Regions from separate parts of the Desulfitobacterium elongatum genome, predicted to be linked through region 1. Evidence: a T-box and tRNA genes for the amino acid it is inferred to sense, from the RefSeq annotation. Region 1 holds a T-box; the other regions hold tRNA genes.
What was found. A T-box is a leader RNA that pairs with one kind of tRNA and senses whether it is charged. The one in region 1 lies ahead of alaS (alanine--tRNA ligase), so its partner is inferred to be a tRNA-Ala.
Positions count from the first base shown of each region.

Region 1 (6,151 bases):
CAGGAAGCACAACGTGAAAGTCAGCTTCGGGATAAATTATTAAAGGGAATCTTAGAGCGGATCGATTATGTTAAAGTGAATGGTCCGATTGGTGAGAATCGCCTCCCGGGTAATCTGAATGTGAGCATTGAATTTATCGAAGGGGAAGCACTTCTCTTGAGTCTCGATATGCTTGGAATTGCTGCTTCAAGTGGTTCGGCATGTACTTCAGGCTCCTTGGATCCCTCTCATGTGTTGCTCGCGATGGGAATGCCCCATGAGATTGCACATGGATCGCTACGTCTATCCTTTGGACGTCAGAACACGGAAGAAGATGTCGATTATGTCCTAGAGCAATTGCCTAAGATTGTGGATCGGCTACGGATGATGTCCCCTCTATATGATCGTGTAAAACATGCTAAAGCTCAATAATTAAGGAGTGATGAGAGATGTATTCTGAAAAAGTAATGGATCACTTTATGAACCCTCGTAATGTTGGTGAAATCGAGAATGCGGATGGTGTAGGTGAAGTCGGGAACGCAAAATGCGGTGACATCATGCGTATTTATTTAGATGTTGAAGGAGATGTTATTAAAGACGTCAAATTCAAAACGTTTGGCTGTGGAGCAGCAGTTGCTACCAGTAGCATGGTTACTGAAATGGTCAAAGGAAAGACCATTGAAGAAGCCTTGACGATTACGAATGCTGCAGTGGCTGAAGCCCTTGATGGACTTCCAGCAGTAAAGATGCACTGTTCGAATCTAGCAGCAGATGCCTTACATGAAGCCATTAAGGATTATCACGAAAAACACAAAAAGGAATAGGATAAATCAATGACGCTTACCAAAAGACCAAAGGTAGTGGTCGGAATGAGCGGCGGTGTGGATAGTTCCATGGCCGCCGCTTTACTCAAAGAAGAAGGTTATGATGTAATTGGTGTAACTCTTCAGATATGGCCGTCTGCAGGTCCAGAAGGGGAGGGGGGCTGCTGTTCAATCTCGGCGATTGACGATGCGCGAAGGGTCGCCTTCCAACTGGGAATACCCCATTATGTATTAAACTTTCGTTCCATCTTTGAGGAAAATGTCATCCATTATTTTACCGAATCCTACCTCAGTGGAGAAACTCCGAATCCCTGTCTTATGTGCAACCGCATTGTACGATGGGGAGAATTTTTACGTAAAGCACGCTCCTTAGGGGCAGAATATATTGCAACAGGTCATTATGCTCAAGTCACTAGAGATCCAGGTAGCGGTCGTTTTCTGATGACTCGACCGGCTGACGCTTGGAAGGATCAAACCTATATGCTTTATACCCTCACCCAGGAACAGCTCGAACACACCTTGTTTCCACTGGCTGAGTATAAGAAAGATCGTATACGAGAGATGGCAGCAGAACGAGGACTCATTCGGGTCGCCAGAAAGCCCGATAGTCAGGAAATCTGCTTTATTCCCGATGATGATTATGTATCCTTTGTTCGACAGCGTGAAGCAGGACAAGGACGGATTAAACCCGGGAATTTTGTAGATCAGCAGGGCAAGATTCTTGGAAAGCACCAAGGCTTAGTGAATTACACGGTGGGTCAGCGAAAAGGATTGGGTATAACCTTTGGCAAACCCATGTTTGTCATTGGTTTTAATGTTGATCGCAATGAAGTCGTCTTAGGAGAGGCTCCCGAAGTCTATAGTCAGTCCCTTTTGGCGACTGACTTGAACTGGATTGCAATTCCGGAACTTCATGAACCTATAGAGGTTGAAGCAAAGATTCGCTATAAAGCTCCCGCTGCACCTGCAAAGGTCATTCCCCTAGAAAATTCGGAGAGCATTAAAGGAGCGATCGGTCCTGTAGTGCGAGTCGAATTTGAAACCCCACAACGAGCAGTTACACCTGGACAAGCCGTCGTTTTCTATCAAGGTGATCTCGTCGTCGGTGGAGGGAAAATCATCACTGACCCGAGAGGGTAGTATAAACTTCATTTTTCTATGCTTTGAATGCATGAACGCAACCCACTTTGGGCATAGTAGCAAGGAACCATAATAGAAACTAAAGGAGGGGAAAAATGCGACGCACACGAGAAATCGTTGGTTTACCTGTACTGAATTTAAGAAGCGGAGACCAGATTGGATGGGTACAAGATGTGGTCTTCAATAAAGACAGCAGGAAAATCAGCGGAATTCTCTTGGAAAATGCTCACATTTTTCGTTCTTCAAAAGGCATTCCGCGTGATTTTGTTGCTGCTGTAGGTAAAGATGCCTTAACTGTTAGCGACCATGTGGTTCAGGAGATCTCAGGTATCAAATGGTCGGAAAAAGTTGGGAATCAAGTATTTACCCAAGGTGGGGAAGCAAAGGGCACGATTGAAGATGTCTTCCTTGACGATTCTGCTGAGAACGTCATCGGGTTCGAGGTTTCAGATGGTCTGTTTTCTGATCTGATGGAAGGACGGGGCACGATTCTGCAGGAAAATGTAATGGTAGATGGGAAAGACGTCTTAATCGTTGAAGACCAGGTATCCCCCTGGGACCAAGGAAAAGAAGGGGGTTCACTATCATGAATTGTCCGGTCTGTAGTGGACGTGCCATCGGCAAGGTTGGTGTAGGTCAGTTTTACTGTTGGGATTGCTGTGTAGAGTTCACAAGCCAAACAGACAAAGTTGTTATCTATGATTTGGCAGAGGATGGTACTTTGGTTGCCTGGGATGACCCAGCGATCGACGCAGAGCTTACTCAAGCTGCATTGGAGTAAAAGCATAAGGAGGGATACCATGAAGTCAGGACAAATCATTGGGGGTATCGTAGCAGGAAGTATCCTTGGTGCAACAGTCAGTTATATGGCGCGCCCTCGGAACAAAACCATGTCTATGATGCGTAAGGGTTTGAAAATGATTAAACGCTAGTCTCTCTGATATCGAACGTCTAGAATCAAATGAAGCGCGCCAACTGGGCGCGCTTTTGGCATGTCTGAGTTCTCCAGAATAAACTTCTATTGTTTATATAAAGAAAGAAGATCTGAGTAAGCATGGGTATAGATTAGCTGAGTTTGGGGTAACACATCTTAAGGGATGGAAAGGAGGAGAGCATGAAAAAAGAAAGATGGCGCTGGTTCTTTTTAGGGAGTGTTATCTTTTTTGGCCTCATTCTACTGTTATCTGTTCGAAGCATTCTTAGTCCTTTTATCGTCGCGTTTGTCCTCGCTTATTTACTAAGTCCGGTCGTTGAGGGCTTGGTCCATCGAGGATTAGGGCGAAAGGTATCGATCACAGTGGTCTTTTTAGGGATAATACTCACCCTCGGGCTTACGTTATTTTTTATCTTACCAAAGCTCTATATGGAACTCTCTAAGCTCTCCGCCGTTCTCCCAGGGACTGTGCATACCATGGAGCAGTATATCCAAGATTTTCGCTCCAATTTCCGCTCAACTGGACTTCCTAATCAGGTCGTTTCCGTGTTCGATGGTCATCTCGGTAAAGGGGAAGCGTTCTTAGCAGAAAAGCTTCAAGATTTCCTAGAGAAACTTCCTGAGCTTCTAGCCTCCACGACCCTTCTGATCCTTTCTCCGGTTATTGCTATTTACCTCCTCGCTGACTGGAAACGGATTCAAACCGGCTTTTTAAGAATTGTTCCTCAACGTTGGCGTGTGGATTGGCAGAGGTTGATCCAGGATATCAGTCATATCGTCCGCTGTTTCATTCGAGGAAATTTGATTGTTGCGGTTATTGTCGGGATTCTCTGTGGGGTAGGAGTAAAACTTGTAGGGATGGATTATGCCCTTCTCATTGGGGTTCTTTGTGGAGTATTTGATTTGATTCCTTACTTTGGGCCCTTAATCGGGGCAATCCCCTCGATACTCTTAGGGCTCATTCAGTCTCCGATTATGGCAGTAAAAGTCGCTGCGGTCATCCTTGTTGTTCAGCAGATTGAGGGGAATGTCATTTCTCCTAAACTCATGGGAGACAGCGTAGGGCTTCATCCTTTATGGATTGTCTTCGCTTTGCTTGCGGGGGGAGAGCTTTTCGGTTTCTGGGGGATGCTTCTTTCTGTCCCGTTTGCAGCTGTCCTTCGAGTGATTATTCGCCACATCTACTTTTGGCTTGTTTCACCTGAAGTTAAAAGAGAAAGTTGACAAGTTCTCAGGCTTTCCGATATACTTATGAGTAAATTTGAGAATTTTACAAACTAATGAAGGAACGAGTAATAGAGAGAACTTTTTAGAGAGGTTCCGTGAGGTGAAAGGAACCAAGTTTCTTTGTATGAAGGCTATTCCTGAGGGCAAGTATGAAAACTTGACGAGGCACGCGTTAAGTGCGATGACAGTATACTGTCGCAAAGCGACCGATTGATCGTTATGATGGATGCGTTGTTAATCGGTAAGCAGGGTGGTACCACGGTGAAGATCCCGTCCCTGATTCAGGGGCGGGTTTTATCTATTTTTACGCAAAAACTTTAATAGAGTAGAAGCTCCATTGAAGTAAGTTTTCTACATAGGGAGGAAATAACGTGTATACGGGAAATCAGCTTAGAGAAATGTTTCTTCAATTCTTCGAGTCCAAAGGGCACAAAATTTTACCGAGTGCCTCACTCATTCCAAAGGATGATCCCACCTTACTTTTAACGGTCGCCGGGATGGTACCCTTTAAACCGTATTTCATGCGCAAAGTAGAACCCCCTTTCCCAAGAGCGACCACTTCTCAGAAGTGCGTACGTACCCCTGACTTAGAGGTCGTCGGAAAAACGGCACGCCACCATACCTTCTTTGAGATGTTAGGAAACTTCTCCTTCGGAGATTACTTCAAGGCAGAAGTCATTCCCTGGGCTTGGGAGTTTGTCACTGAAGTTTTAAAAATCCCAACCGAGCAGCTTTGGATCACCGTCCATCCAGAAGACGAGGAAGCAAGGCAACTTTGGATCGAAAAAAATGGAGTGGCTCCGGAGCGGATTCTCAACGATCCTGAAAACTTATGGGCGGCTGGCCCTGTCGGACCGTGCGGCTATTGCTCAGAAATCTATGTCGACTTAGGCGAGAGCCGGGGCTGTGGCAAGCCCGAGTGTGCACTCGGCTGCGATTGTGACCGATTCTTAGAAATCTGGAATCTCGTCTTCATGCAATACAATCGGGATGAATCGGGAATGCTTACCCCATTACCTAAGCAGAATATTGATACTGGGATGGGACTTGAGCGGATCGCTTCCGTGATGCAAGGCGTAGCTTCTAACTTTGATACGGACTTATTCCTACCGATCATTAATAAAGTAGCAGAACTTTCTGGGGTAACGTATCATGAAAATCCGAAGAATGATATTGCTATGAAAGTCGTCGCTGATCATACTCGAGCTGTTTCCTTCATGCTATCCGATGGAATCCGCCCAGGAAGTGAGGGACGTGGCTACGTACTACGCCGGATTTTACGCCGTGCTATTCGTTATGCCCGCTTACTTGGAATCGACAAGCCTTTCCTCGAGCAGATTTTCCTTATTATCCAACGCGATTACGCGCACCACTATCCTGAGCTTAAGGAAAATGAAAACTTCATCCTCAATCATCTGCGTCTAGAGGAGAAGAATTTCCAAGCGACTTTGGAGCAAGGCACACAAATCCTTCAAGAAAAAGTGAAATCTCTGAAAGAGGCGGGAGAAACGATTCTCGGTGGGACAGATGCCTTCTATCTCTATGAAACCTATGGCTTCCCGGTAGAATTGACGGAAGAAATGCTCCTAGAACAGGAGATGACGGTGGATATGGAGGGTTTCACGGCCGCTTCGGAAGAACATCGTCGTCTAGCGAAGGAGCAATCTCAGCAGATGAAAGCGGTTCAAGAAAGCACGGCTATTTCTGAAAAGGCTAAGGCTTTAGGAGCGACGCCTTTCCTCGGCTATGAAGCTCTCCATGCCAATACCCGAATTGAAGCACTCTTCCGCGATGGAGAAGTAGCCTCAGATGCTGGAGAAGGGGATGAAGTCCTTTGTTTCCTCACTGAAACTCCTTTCTATGCTGAGAGCGGAGGTCAAGTTGCTGATAGCGGGATAATTCGGACGACACGTGCCGAAGCGAAGCTTCTCGAAGTGAAAAAGGGTGTCACTGGAACCATCTATCATCGGGTTTTAGTTACCCAAGGGGTGTTGAATGCCGGCGATGCAGTAGAGGCAATCGTCGATGGAAATGCTCGTCAAGCTAC
Region 1 covers NZ_AP038772.1:1,585,741-1,591,891, forward strand. Annotated here, with positions in the region: gene nifS (cysteine desulfurase NifS) at 1-411, shown strand, start outside; gene nifU (Fe-S cluster assembly scaffold protein NifU) at 429-803, shown strand; gene mnmA (tRNA 2-thiouridine(34) synthase MnmA) at 813-1,943, shown strand; gene ACZ42W_RS07375 (PRC-barrel domain-containing protein) at 2,039-2,533, shown strand; gene ACZ42W_RS07380 (hypothetical protein) at 2,530-2,724, shown strand; gene ACZ42W_RS07385 (hypothetical protein) at 2,744-2,875, shown strand; gene ACZ42W_RS07390 (AI-2E family transporter) at 3,058-4,101, shown strand; T-box leader at 4,149-4,385, shown strand; gene alaS (alanine--tRNA ligase) at 4,476-6,151, shown strand, end outside.

Region 2 (6,151 bases), 920 kb from region 1:
AGAGACTTCGCGGCGCCACGAAACAGTCCGGTGGACTGTTTCGGCCACACGGCAAACTGTCAAAGGAATACTATCGCCGTGTGAGCCGAACGGGTGGAACCGACCCCAAAGAATCATGCACACTCCCGTCGTTCTTTACGCAGTAAAAAAGCAAAAAGACCATCTAAAATAGACGGTCTTTTTGCACTTACCTGGCAACGACTTACTTTCCCAGGACCCTGCGGTCCAAGTATCATCAGCCCTGGAGGTCTTAACTTCCGTGTTCGGTATGGGAACGGGTGGAACCCCTCCGGAATAATCACCAGATCTTTGAAGTTTCAAGCTCCTTTCGGAACCCTATTCCCTCAAAACTGCACAGATGTAATGTCTTAACTGTAATTAAGATAATTGTCTTCCTCACTTAAGATTGAGCCCAAAGTGAGTGAACCGCTTGTTAGCGTTTGTTAGGTCAAGCCCTCGACCGATTAGTACCCGTCAGCTCCACGCGTCACCGCGCTTCCACACCGGGCCTATCAACCTGATCATCATTCAGGGGTCTTACCAGCTTATGCTGTGGGAAATCTCATCTTGAGGTCGGTTTCGCGCTTAGATGCTTTCAGCGCTTATCCGCTCCGGATATAGCTACCCAGCTGTGCCTCTGGCGAGACAACTGGTACACCAGTGATCCGTCCAACCCGGTCCTCTCGTACTAGGGTCAGATCCTCTCAAATTTCCTGCGCCTGCGACGGATAGGGACCGAACTGTCTCACGACGTTCTGAACCCAGCTCACGTACCGCTTTAATGGGCGAACAGCCCAACCCTTGGGACCTACTACAGCCCCAGGATGCGATGAGCCGACATCGAGGTGCCAAACCTCCCCGTCGATATGGACTCTTGGGGGAGATAAGCCTGTTATCCCCAGGGTAGCTTTTATCCGTTGAGCGATGGCCCTTCCACTCGGTACCACCGGATCACTAAGCCCGACTTTCGTCCCTGCTCGACTTGTTGGTCTCGCAGTCAAGCTCCCTTTTGCCTTTACACTCTACGCGCGATTTCCAACCGCGCTGAGGGAACCTTTGGGCGCCTCCGTTACTCTTTAGGAGGCGACCGCCCCAGTCAAACTGCCCACCTGACACGGTCCTCAACCCCGATTCAGGGGTCTAAGTTAGAACTTCAGTACAAAAAGAGTGGTATCCCACCGGCGACTCCACCAAGGCTGGCGCCCTAGCTTCTCTGTCTCCCACCTATCCTGTACATTTTATACCAAAATCCAATGTCAAGCTACAGTAAAGCTCCATGGGGTCTTTCTGTCCTGTCGCAGGTAACCCGCATCTTCACGGGTATTACAATTTCGCCGAGTCCCTCGTTGAGACAGTGTCCAGATCGTTACGCCTTTCGTGCGGGTCAGAACTTACCTGACAAGGAATTTCGCTACCTTAGGACCGTTATAGTTACGGCCGCCGTTTACTGGGGCTTCAATTCAAAGCTTCGCTTGCGCTAACCTCTCCTCTTAACCTTCCAGCACCGGGCAGGCGTCAGCCCCTATACTTCTCTTTTCAGATTGGCAGGGACCTGTGTTTTTGTTAAACAGTCGCCTGGACCTCTTCTCTGCGGCTCTTCTTTCAAAGAGCACCCCTTCTCCCGAAGTTACGGGGTCATTTTGCCGAGTTCCTTAACGAGGGTTTTCTCGCGCGCCTTAGGATTCTCTCCTTACCTACCTGTGTCGGTTTGCGGTACGGGCACTCTCTTGCTCACTAGAGGCTTTTCTTGACAGCTTGGAGTCGGTTACTTCGCTACTTATTTTCGCTCCCCGTCACCTTTCAGGCTTCTCGCGAGGCGGATTTTCCTGCCTCACACCCTACGGGCTTGGGCGTGCTCAACCAACGGCACGCTTAACCTATCCTTCTGTGTCACCCCATTGCTCAAACGCTTAAGAGTGGTACTGGAATCTCAACCAGTTGTCCATCGCCTACGCTTTACGCCTCGGCTTAGGTCCCGACTTACCCTGGGCGGACGAGCCTTCCCCAGGAATCCTTAGGTTTACGGCGGGTGAGATTCTCACTCACCTTTTCGCATACTCATACCGGCATTCTCACTTCTAAACGCTCCACCATTCCTTACAGAACAACTTCGCTGCATTCAGAACGCTCCCCTACCCCTGTACACTGAGTGTACAAGCCATAGCTTCGGTGATACGCTTGAGCCCCGTTACATTTTCGGCGCAGAACCACTCGACCAGTGAGCTATTACGCACTCTTTAAATGGTGGCTGCTTCTGAGCCAACATCCTGGTTGTCTGTGCAATTCCACATCCTTTTCCACTTAGCGTATACTTTGGGACCTTAGCTGATGGTCTGGGCTGTTTCCCTTTCGACTATGAAGCTTATCCCCCACAGTCTGACTCCCGATCTAAATTATTGGCATTCAGAGTTTGATAAGGTTCGGTAACCCGGTAAGGCCCCTAGCCTATTCAGTGCTTTACCGCCAATAATCATCGATTCGAGGCTAGCCCTAAAGCTATTTCGGGGAGAACCAGCTATCTCCGTGTTCGATTGGCATTTCACCCCTACCCACAGCTCATCCCCTGCCTTTTCAACGACAGTGAGTTCGGGCCTCCAGTAGGTTTTACCCCACCTTCACCCTGTCCATGGGTAGATCACACGGTTTCGGGTCTACAGCATGTAACTTGTCGCCCTGTTCAGACTCGCTTTCGCTCCGGCTCCGGCTTCTCGCCTTAACCTCGCTACATACCGTAACTCGCCGGTTCATTCTACAAAAGGCACGCCATCACACCTCAAGGGTGCTTTGACTGCTTGTAAGCGTACGGTTTCAGGTTCTTTTTCACTCCCCTCCCGGGGTGCTTTTCACCTTTCCCTCACGGTACTAGTTCGCTATCGGTCGCTAAGGAGTATTTAGCCTTGGGAGGTGGTCCTCCCGGTTTCCCACGGGGTTTCTCGTGTCCCGCGGTACTCAGGATACCCTCACAGAATGTCTTCCTTTCGCCTACAGGAGTGTTACCTTCTTTGCTCGATCTTTCCAGATCACTTCGGCTAGAAATCCATTCTTAAAAGAGGGTCCTACAACCCCGATCCCCGAAGGGGTCGGTTTGGGCTCTTCCCGTTTCGCTCGCCGCTACTCAGGGAATCGATTATTCTTTCTCTTCCTCCGGGTACTTAGATGTTTCAGTTCCCCGGGTTGTCTTCGTTAACCTATGGATTCAGTTAACGATATCCAGATATGACTCTGGATGGGTTGCCCCATTCGGGTATCCACGGATCAATGCATGCTTACTGCTCCCCGTGGCGTTTCGCCGCTCGCCGCGCCCTTCTTCGACTCTTAGCGCCTAGGCATCCACCGTACGCCCTTAATAGCTTGACCAAACGTCCCGCCACATTAGGTTCTCAGATGTTTATCCTAATTTACAGTTAATTATTTTCTCTGTGCAGTTTTCAAAGAACATTTTTGCTTAGAGACTTTCATCTCTTAGCGGATTGTTAGTTTAGCATTTTACAACCAAACTTTCAATCTTTAATTTTTGCCAGAGAAACCAGATATAAATGGTGGAGGTAAGCGGGATCGAACCGCTGACCCCCTGCTTGCAAGGCAGGTGCTCTCCCAGCTGAGCTATACCCCCACGTCAGGTCTCTCAAAACTAAACAACAAGTAGTTTGCACTCAAACAGCTCTTTACAGGTTTCCCTGTTTTGCCTCTTCGGCATTTCGAGTCTTTCGACTCATCACCTTTGAACTCTTAATGCTTTCGCATCAGTCTTTCAAAGGATCGACCATAGGATACGCTCACTACTAGAGTGAACCGTTCTCCTTAGAAAGGAGGTGATCCAGCCGCACCTTCCGATACGGCTACCTTGTTACGACTTCACCCCAATCATCGGCCCCACCTTCGACGGCTAGCTCCCTTTCGGGTTACCTCACCGGCTTCGGGTGTTGCAGACTTTCGTGGTGTGACGGGCGGTGTGTACAAGGCCCGGGAACGTATTCACCGCAGTATGCTGACCTGCGATTACTAGCGATTCCGACTTCATGTTCTCGAGTTGCAGAGAACAATCCGAACTGAGACCGGCTTTCTCGGATTCGCTCCACCTCACGGCTTCGCTTCCGTCTGTACCGGCCATTGTATTACGTGTGTAGCCCAAGACATAAGGGGCATGATGATTTGACGTCATCCCCACCTTCCTCCGGTTTGTCACCGGCAGTCTATCTAGAGTGCTCGACCTTACTCGTTAGCAACTAAATATAGGGGTTGCGCTCGTTGCGGGACTTAACCCAACATCTCACGACACGAGCTGACGACAACCATGCACCACCTGTCTCACAGCTCCCCGAAGGGCACTCTCAAGTTTCCTCGAGATTCTGTGGATGTCAAGCCTTGGTAAGGTTCTTCGCGTTGCGTCGAATTAAACCACATAATCCACCGCTTGTGCGGGCCCCCGTCAATTCCTTTGAGTTTCAACCTTGCGGCCGTACTCCCCAGGCGGAGTGCTTATTGTGTTAACTGCGGCACAGAAGGGGTCGATACCCTCTACACCTAGCACTCATCGTTTACGGCGTGGACTACCAGGGTATCTAATCCTGTTTGCTCCCCACGCTTTCGCGCCTCAGCGTCAGTTACAGTCCAGAAAGTCGCCTTCGCCACTGGTGTTCCTCCACATATCTACGCATTTCACCGCTACACGTGGAATTCCACTTTCCTCTCCTGTCCTCAAGATACCCAGTTTCCGATGCACTCCCAGGGTTGAGCCCTAGGTTTTCACACCAGACTTAAATATCCGCCTACGCGCCCTTTACGCCCAATGATTCCGGACAACGCTTGCCCCCTACGTATTACCGCGGCTGCTGGCACGTAGTTAGCCGGGGCTTCCTCCTCAGGTACCGTCATGTACAGGCATTATTCACACCCATACCGTTCGTCCCTGAAGACAGTACTTTACAACCCGAAGGCCTTCGTCGTACACGCGGCGTTGCTCCGTCAGACTTTCGTCCATTGCGGAAGATTCCCCACTGCTGCCTCCCGTAGGAGTCTGGGCCGTGTCTCAGTCCCAGTGTGGCCGTTCACCCTCTCAGGCCGGCTACTGATCGTCGCCTTGGTAGGCCTTTACCCCACCAACTAGCTAATCAGACGCGGGTCCATCCATTATCGGTAGCATGTTCAGAGGCCACCTCTCCTTAAAAGCTGATGCCAGCTCTTAAGCGTATCCGGTATTAGCCCTCGTTTCCAAGGGTTGTCCCGATTTAATGGGTAGGTTACCCACGCGTTACTCACCCGTCCGCCACTAAGAACTCTCTAAGCAAGCTTATTGAGTTCTCCGTTCGACTTGCATGTGTTAGGCACGCCGCCAGCGTTCGTCCTGAGCCAGGATCAAACTCTCCATAAAATTTATGAAGAAAATTTGATTGCTCAAATTATCTAAATCTTTAACTCTTGACGAGTCATTGGCTGTTCCTTGTTGTTTAGTTTTCAAAGACCATTTTACGGCTTTCACCGTGTGCCGCACTTAGTGGCGACATTTATAGATTCTAGCAGGTTGAATTCCTGATGTCAATAGTTTTTTTCACATGTGTTTTTCACATCGTAAGCGTAGAAAGAATTTAGATCCGTTATAGCTATTTCTGATCTTTTATACTATGGAAAAAGCCTAAAGAGGCTGCTACAACTTAGTAAATACTTGGAGTTGTTAGCGATAACTACCACCTGTTCTATGCTATAATATTTCAGTTACATATTTTGTCTCTTGCATTTTGTGATTCAAATCTAGGCTTATTCATGACTTCGGGGTGTATAACTTGAAAAAAACAGAAGCTCAGATTAACTTAAATTCGATAGCTATTTGGGATAAAAGGCCCACTCGATTACAGCTTTATACGTTATTAATGAGGTACGTCTATTTCTTTGTAGGCTTGTTTATCGCTTGTGTAGGGAATTATTTTCTCATAGCTGCACAGGGCCTAGGAGTCAGTCCTTGGGATGTACTTCATATAGGAATCTCTAGGTATTTTCCTTCTATAGAGCTAGGGACAATCGGTATTGTTATTGGTATCCTAGTTCTAATCCCAGCCTCTTTCATGGGCATCAAACCACGAATAGGAACTTTTATTAATATCTACTATTATGGTATAGTCCTTAACTTGTTGATTTCGAGTCATTTAATAGAAAC
Region 2 covers NZ_AP038772.1:2,503,345-2,509,495, forward strand. Annotated here, with positions in the region: rRNA gene rrf (5S ribosomal RNA) at 190-306, opposite strand; rRNA gene ACZ42W_RS11720 (23S ribosomal RNA) at 445-3,357, opposite strand; tRNA gene ACZ42W_RS11725 (tRNA-Ala) at 3,538-3,613, opposite strand; rRNA gene ACZ42W_RS11730 (16S ribosomal RNA) at 3,806-5,371, opposite strand; gene ACZ42W_RS11735 (YczE/YyaS/YitT family protein) at 5,781-6,151, shown strand, end outside.
Region 2: it has a tRNA-Ala gene. The T-box ahead of alaS (alanine--tRNA ligase) is inferred to sense a tRNA for this amino acid. The anticodon was not compared.

Region 3 (6,151 bases), 1.0 Mb from region 1:
TCAAAGCTTCGCTTGCGCTAACCTCTCCTCTTAACCTTCCAGCACCGGGCAGGCGTCAGCCCCTATACTTCTCTTTTCAGATTGGCAGGGACCTGTGTTTTTGTTAAACAGTCGCCTGGACCTCTTCTCTGCGGCTCTTCTTTCAAAGAGCACCCCTTCTCCCGAAGTTACGGGGTCATTTTGCCGAGTTCCTTAACGAGGGTTTTCTCGCGCGCCTTAGGATTCTCTCCTTACCTACCTGTGTCGGTTTGCGGTACGGGCACTCATCAGCTCACTAGAGGCTTTTCTTGACAGCTTGGAGTCGGTTACTTCGCTACTTATTTTCGCTCCCCATCACCTTTCAGGCTTCTCGCGAGACGGATTTACCTGTCTCACACCCTACGGGCTTGGGCGTGCTCAACCAACGGCACGCTTAACCTATCCTTCTGTGTCACCCCATTGCTCAAACGCTTAAGAGTGGTACTGGAATCTCAACCAGTTGTCCATCGCCTACGCTTTACGCCTCGGCTTAGGTCCCGACTTACCCTGGGCGGACGAGCCTTCCCCAGGAATCCTTAGGTTTACGGCGGGTGAGATTCTCACTCACCTTTTCGCATACTCATACCGGCATTCTCACTTCTAAACGCTCCACCATTCCTTACAGAACAACTTCGCTGCATTCAGAACGCTCCCCTACCCCTGGAATGGAATTATTAAATCCTTAGCATTGACTTTACGCTGAGCCCCTAAAGACATTTGGGAATTTTGCTTTGATTAAAACTTTTGTCTTCCTTTGTGGAAGCAAAATTCCTGAAGTAACGTCTTTTGTGTTCTCTATCTAAAGACTTAATAATTCCATTCCAAGCCATAGCTTCGGTGATACGCTTGAGCCCCGTTACATTTTCGGCGCAGAACCACTCGACCAGTGAGCTATTACGCACTCTTTAAATGGTGGCTGCTTCTGAGCCAACATCCTGGTTGTCTGTGCAATTCCACATCCTTTTCCACTTAGCGTATACTTTGGGACCTTAGCTGATGGTCTGGGCTGTTTCCCTTTCGACTATGAAGCTTATCCCCCACAGTCTGACTCCCGATCTAAATTATTGGCATTCAGAGTTTGATAAGGTTCGGTAACCCGGTAAGGCCCCTAGCCTATTCAGTGCTTTACCGCCAATAATCATCGATTCGAGGCTAGCCCTAAAGCTATTTCGGGGAGAACCAGCTATCTCCGTGTTCGATTGGCATTTCACCCCTACCCACAGCTCATCCCCTGCCTTTTCAACGACAGTGAGTTCGGGCCTCCAGTAGGTTTTACCCCACCTTCACCCTGTCCATGGGTAGATCACACGGTTTCGGGTCTACAGCATGTAACTTGTCGCCCTGTTCAGACTCGCTTTCGCTCCGGCTCCGGCTTCTCGCCTTAACCTCGCTACATACCGTAACTCGCCGGTTCATTCTACAAAAGGCACGCCATCACACCTTAATAGTGCTTTGACTGCTTGTAAGCGTACGGTTTCAGGTTCTTTTTCACTCCCCTCCCGGGGTGCTTTTCACCTTTCCCTCACGGTACTAGTTCGCTATCGGTCGCTAAGGAGTATTTAGCCTTGGGAGGTGGTCCTCCCGGTTTCCCACGGGGTTTCTCGTGTCCCGCGGTACTCAGGATACCCTCACAGAATGTGCAACTTTCGCCTACAGGAGTGTTACCTTCTTTGCTCGATCTTTCCAGATCACTTCGGCTAGAAATCCATTCTTAAAAGAGGGTCCTACAACCCCGATCCCCGAAGGGGTCGGTTTGGGCTCTTCCCGTTTCGCTCGCCGCTACTCAGGGAATCGATTATTCTTTCTCTTCCTCCGGGTACTTAGATGTTTCAGTTCCCCGGGTTGTCTTCGTTAACCTATGGATTCAGTTAACGATATCCAGATATGACTCTGGATGGGTTGCCCCATTCGGGTATCCACGGATCAATGCATGCTTACTGCTCCCCGTGGCGTTTCGCCGCTCGCCGCGCCCTTCTTCGACTCTTAGCGCCTAGGCATCCACCGTACGCCCTTAGTAGCTTGACCAAACGTCCCGCCACATTAGGTTCTCAGATGTTTATCCTAATTTACAGTTAATTTCTTTTTCTCTGTGCAGTTTTCAAAGAACATATTTAGAAACCATTCTCCATCGATTTTCTCGATTCAAATTACTAGATTCTTTCAAATCACGAAACCGAGTCTCAAAAAATCGAGTGGTGGAGGTAAGCGGGATCGAACCGCTGGCCTCTAGAGTGCGATTCTAGCGCTCTCCCAGCTGAGCTATACCCCCAACGTCTGGTCTCTCAAAACTAAACAACAAGTAGTTTGCACTCAAACAGCTCTTTACAGGTTTCCCTGTTTTGCCTCTTCGGCATTTCGAGTCTTGCGACTCTTCACCTTTGAACTCTTAATGCTTTCGCATCAGTCCTTCAAAGGATCGACCATAGGATACGCTCACTACTAGAGTGAACCGTTCTCCTTAGAAAGGAGGTGATCCAGCCGCACCTTCCGATACGGCTACCTTGTTACGACTTCACCCCAATCATCGGCCCCACCTTCGACGGCTAGCTCCCTTTCGGGTTACCTCACCGGCTTCGGGTGTTGCAGACTTTCGTGGTGTGACGGGCGGTGTGTACAAGGCCCGGGAACGTATTCACCGCAGTATGCTGACCTGCGATTACTAGCGATTCCGACTTCATGTTCTCGAGTTGCAGAGAACAATCCGAACTGAGACCGGCTTTCTCGGATTCGCTCCACCTCACGGCTTCGCTTCCGTCTGTACCGGCCATTGTATTACGTGTGTAGCCCAAGACATAAGGGGCATGATGATTTGACGTCATCCCCACCTTCCTCCGGTTTGTCACCGGCAGTCTATCTAGAGTGCTCGACCTTACTCGTTAGCAACTAAATATAGGGGTTGCGCTCGTTGCGGGACTTAACCCAACATCTCACGACACGAGCTGACGACAACCATGCACCACCTGTCTCACAGCTCCCCGAAGGGCACTCCTAAGTTTCCTCAGGATTCTGTGGATGTCAAGCCTTGGTAAGGTTCTTCGCGTTGCGTCGAATTAAACCACATAATCCACCGCTTGTGCGGGCCCCCGTCAATTCCTTTGAGTTTCAACCTTGCGGCCGTACTCCCCAGGCGGAGTGCTTATTGTGTTAACTGCGGCACAGAAGGGGTCGATACCCTCTACACCTAGCACTCATCGTTTACGGCGTGGACTACCAGGGTATCTAATCCTGTTTGCTCCCCACGCTTTCGCGCCTCAGCGTCAGTTACAGTCCAGAAAGTCGCCTTCGCCACTGGTGTTCCTCCACATATCTACGCATTTCACCGCTACACGTGGAATTCCACTTTCCTCTCCTGTCCTCAAGATACCCAGTTTCCGATGCACTCCCAGGGTTGAGCCCTAGGTTTTCACACCAGACTTAAATATCCGCCTACGCGCCCTTTACGCCCAATGATTCCGGACAACGCTTGCCCCCTACGTATTACCGCGGCTGCTGGCACGTAGTTAGCCGGGGCTTCCTCCTCAGGTACCGTCATGTACAGGCATTATTTACACCCGCACCGTTCGTCCCTGAAGACAGTACTTTACAACCCGAAGGCCTTCGTCGTACACGCGGCGTTGCTCCGTCAGACTTTCGTCCATTGCGGAAGATTCCCCACTGCTGCCTCCCGTAGGAGTCTGGGCCGTGTCTCAGTCCCAGTGTGGCCGTTCACCCTCTCAGGCCGGCTACTGATCGTCGCCTTGGTAGGCCTTTACCCCACCAACTAGCTAATCAGACGCGGGTCCATCCATTATCGGTAGCATGTTCAGAGGCCACCTCTCCTTAAAAGCTGATGCCAGCTCTTAAGCGTATCCGGTATTAGCCCTCGTTTCCAAGGGTTGTCCCGATTTAATGGGTAGGTTACCCACGCGTTACTCACCCGTCCGCCACTATCCAGCATCTAACACCCAGTATTCTCTGCTTCGTGTTGGTACTTATTGAATGCGTGGAGCGCTCATTCTTCGCGCTCTCGCAAGGCACCACTTACGAGCTCCAAAATACTCGGTGTTAGACACTGGACCGTTCGACTTGCATGTGTTAGGCACGCCGCCAGCGTTCGTCCTGAGCCAGGATCAAACTCTCCATAAAATTTATGAAGAAAATTTGATTGCTCAAATTATCTAAATCTTTAACTCTTGACGAGTCATTGGCTGTTCCTTGTTGTTTAGTTTTCAAAGACCATTTGCCGGCCGTTCTTGCGGCGGAATCTTATAATAGCATTTCAGAGATTAACCGTCAACTATTATATTTTTCCAGTAGCTTATTTCTGTTGTATAGAGAAATGGCCAGCGTGTATTAGTTGGATAATGAGACTAATGGAGCGGGTGATGAGAATCGAACTCACGTAACTAGCTTGGAAGGCTAGCGCTCTACCATTGAGCTACACCCGCTTAAAGTATGATGATTCCACTGAAGTGGCGGAATTAATTCTATCAGGTTGACTTTTCCAAGTCAAGTACTAATTACTTATCTAATTACTTCATACCCATTAACATCACATTAGCCCTATAAACTCTCGAGAGAATATTCTCTCTAATTGATAGGAACTTGTTTGGAAACAATCTTATCTGCTTAATATAATCCAGTCTGAACAAAGCCTTGATAATTGACTTCATTCTTCAACAGATTCTTATTTTTTAACCAAGCAAAAATACTGTTAACATCCTTTTCAGCAGGGAGCTGGGGTTTTGAGTAGTGCTGAACTTTATAACTATCTACTATATTCTCAGGGATATTCACGTTTTTAACGAGTAAATCCTTATATTGATCGGGCGCTTGATTAATCGCATCCACGGCTTTGGCATAGGCTTTGTAAAAGCGGGATATGGCGTCTTTTTTATTGTTTAGTGCTTTACTGGTCATAATCGTAACCGACTGGGTTAAGTTTTCACCCTTTGTATCTTCAGCAATGATTTTAGCACCTTGAGCGACAGTGTACGAAATTTGAGGGTCCGGAATTGTGATGGCATCGATCTGATTATTTAGAAGCATCTCTAAACGGAGAGGGATTTTTGCAACGACCGTTTTCTTCACCTCGGAAGGATTGACTCCTCCTTCTTGCAGAAGGCCATCTGTCACATATTCGATAATTGAATTGCTGGAGATCCCAATACTCTTTCCTTTTAAATCCTGAACCGTTTTAATATTGCTCTTAGGAGAGGCTACAATGGCAAAGCGTCCTTCTTGAGGAGTCGCGCCAAGAGCGATAGAGGTCACGCGCAAATCTTCCCCAGAGCTTTTAAGCAATGCAGCTATAAGTATATCGGTAATCATTCCGTCAAGCTGACCTGACTGGAAGGCACTTTGGCTTTCGACAGGGCTCTGAAAAGGAACCAATTCGACCTGGATATTTTCCGCGGCGAAATAACCATTCTTTTCCGCAACTAATATAGGTAAATTTTCCTCAATCGTTAAGGATCCAATTTTCAATTTCGTGGTCTCTGTTTGCTGGGAATTATCTCCTGGTTTAACTGGGCTGTTCTGAGCGCAGCCGGTCACAACTGTTAAAACAAGGATCATTGCAATCAGAGCACTAAAGCATGATTTACGACGCATCTGGATTTCCTCCCGCCACAATTTTAAATTATGAACTCTTGTTCATTTCTTGGATAATTTTATACCCACCTACGTATGGTGTCAATATCTTAAAAATAGTTACTAAGACTCATGAGTTTATTTAATAAAGTCTCCTTCCTTTATCACGGATTAACCCAAGAACAAAGTGCTTTTTCGCACGTATCTAATAGTAGATAGAGGAGAAAGCCCATTAGCCCCATAGCGATGATCCCTGCAAACATTTTGTCGTACGCCAGACTGCTCCAGGAATCCATGATAAAGAAACCGATACCTTCCTGGGTGGCATAAGTTTCGACTAAGAAAAGAACCGCCATTGCCGTTCCCAGGCCGAGTTTTAAAGAAGTAAGAATAGCTGGGAGACAGGCTGGAAAATACACATGTTGGTAGAGTTCTCTAGGTGTGGCTCTCAGAGACTTCACAGAAAGAACATATTCTTGCTGCACATTGCGTGCGGCATCTCGAGTCGTTACTAGAATCTGATAAAATACGATTAAAGTAATCATTACGATCTTGGACATAT
Region 3 covers NZ_AP038772.1:2,616,543-2,622,693, forward strand. Annotated here, with positions in the region: rRNA gene ACZ42W_RS12260 (23S ribosomal RNA) at 1-2,043, opposite strand, end outside; tRNA gene ACZ42W_RS12265 (tRNA-Ala) at 2,212-2,287, opposite strand; rRNA gene ACZ42W_RS12270 (16S ribosomal RNA) at 2,481-4,143, opposite strand; tRNA gene ACZ42W_RS12275 (tRNA-Gly) at 4,372-4,445, opposite strand; gene ACZ42W_RS12280 (ABC transporter substrate-binding protein) at 4,627-5,610, opposite strand; gene ACZ42W_RS12285 (ABC transporter permease) at 5,754-6,151, opposite strand, start outside.
Region 3: it has a tRNA-Ala gene. The T-box ahead of alaS (alanine--tRNA ligase) is inferred to sense a tRNA for this amino acid. The anticodon was not compared.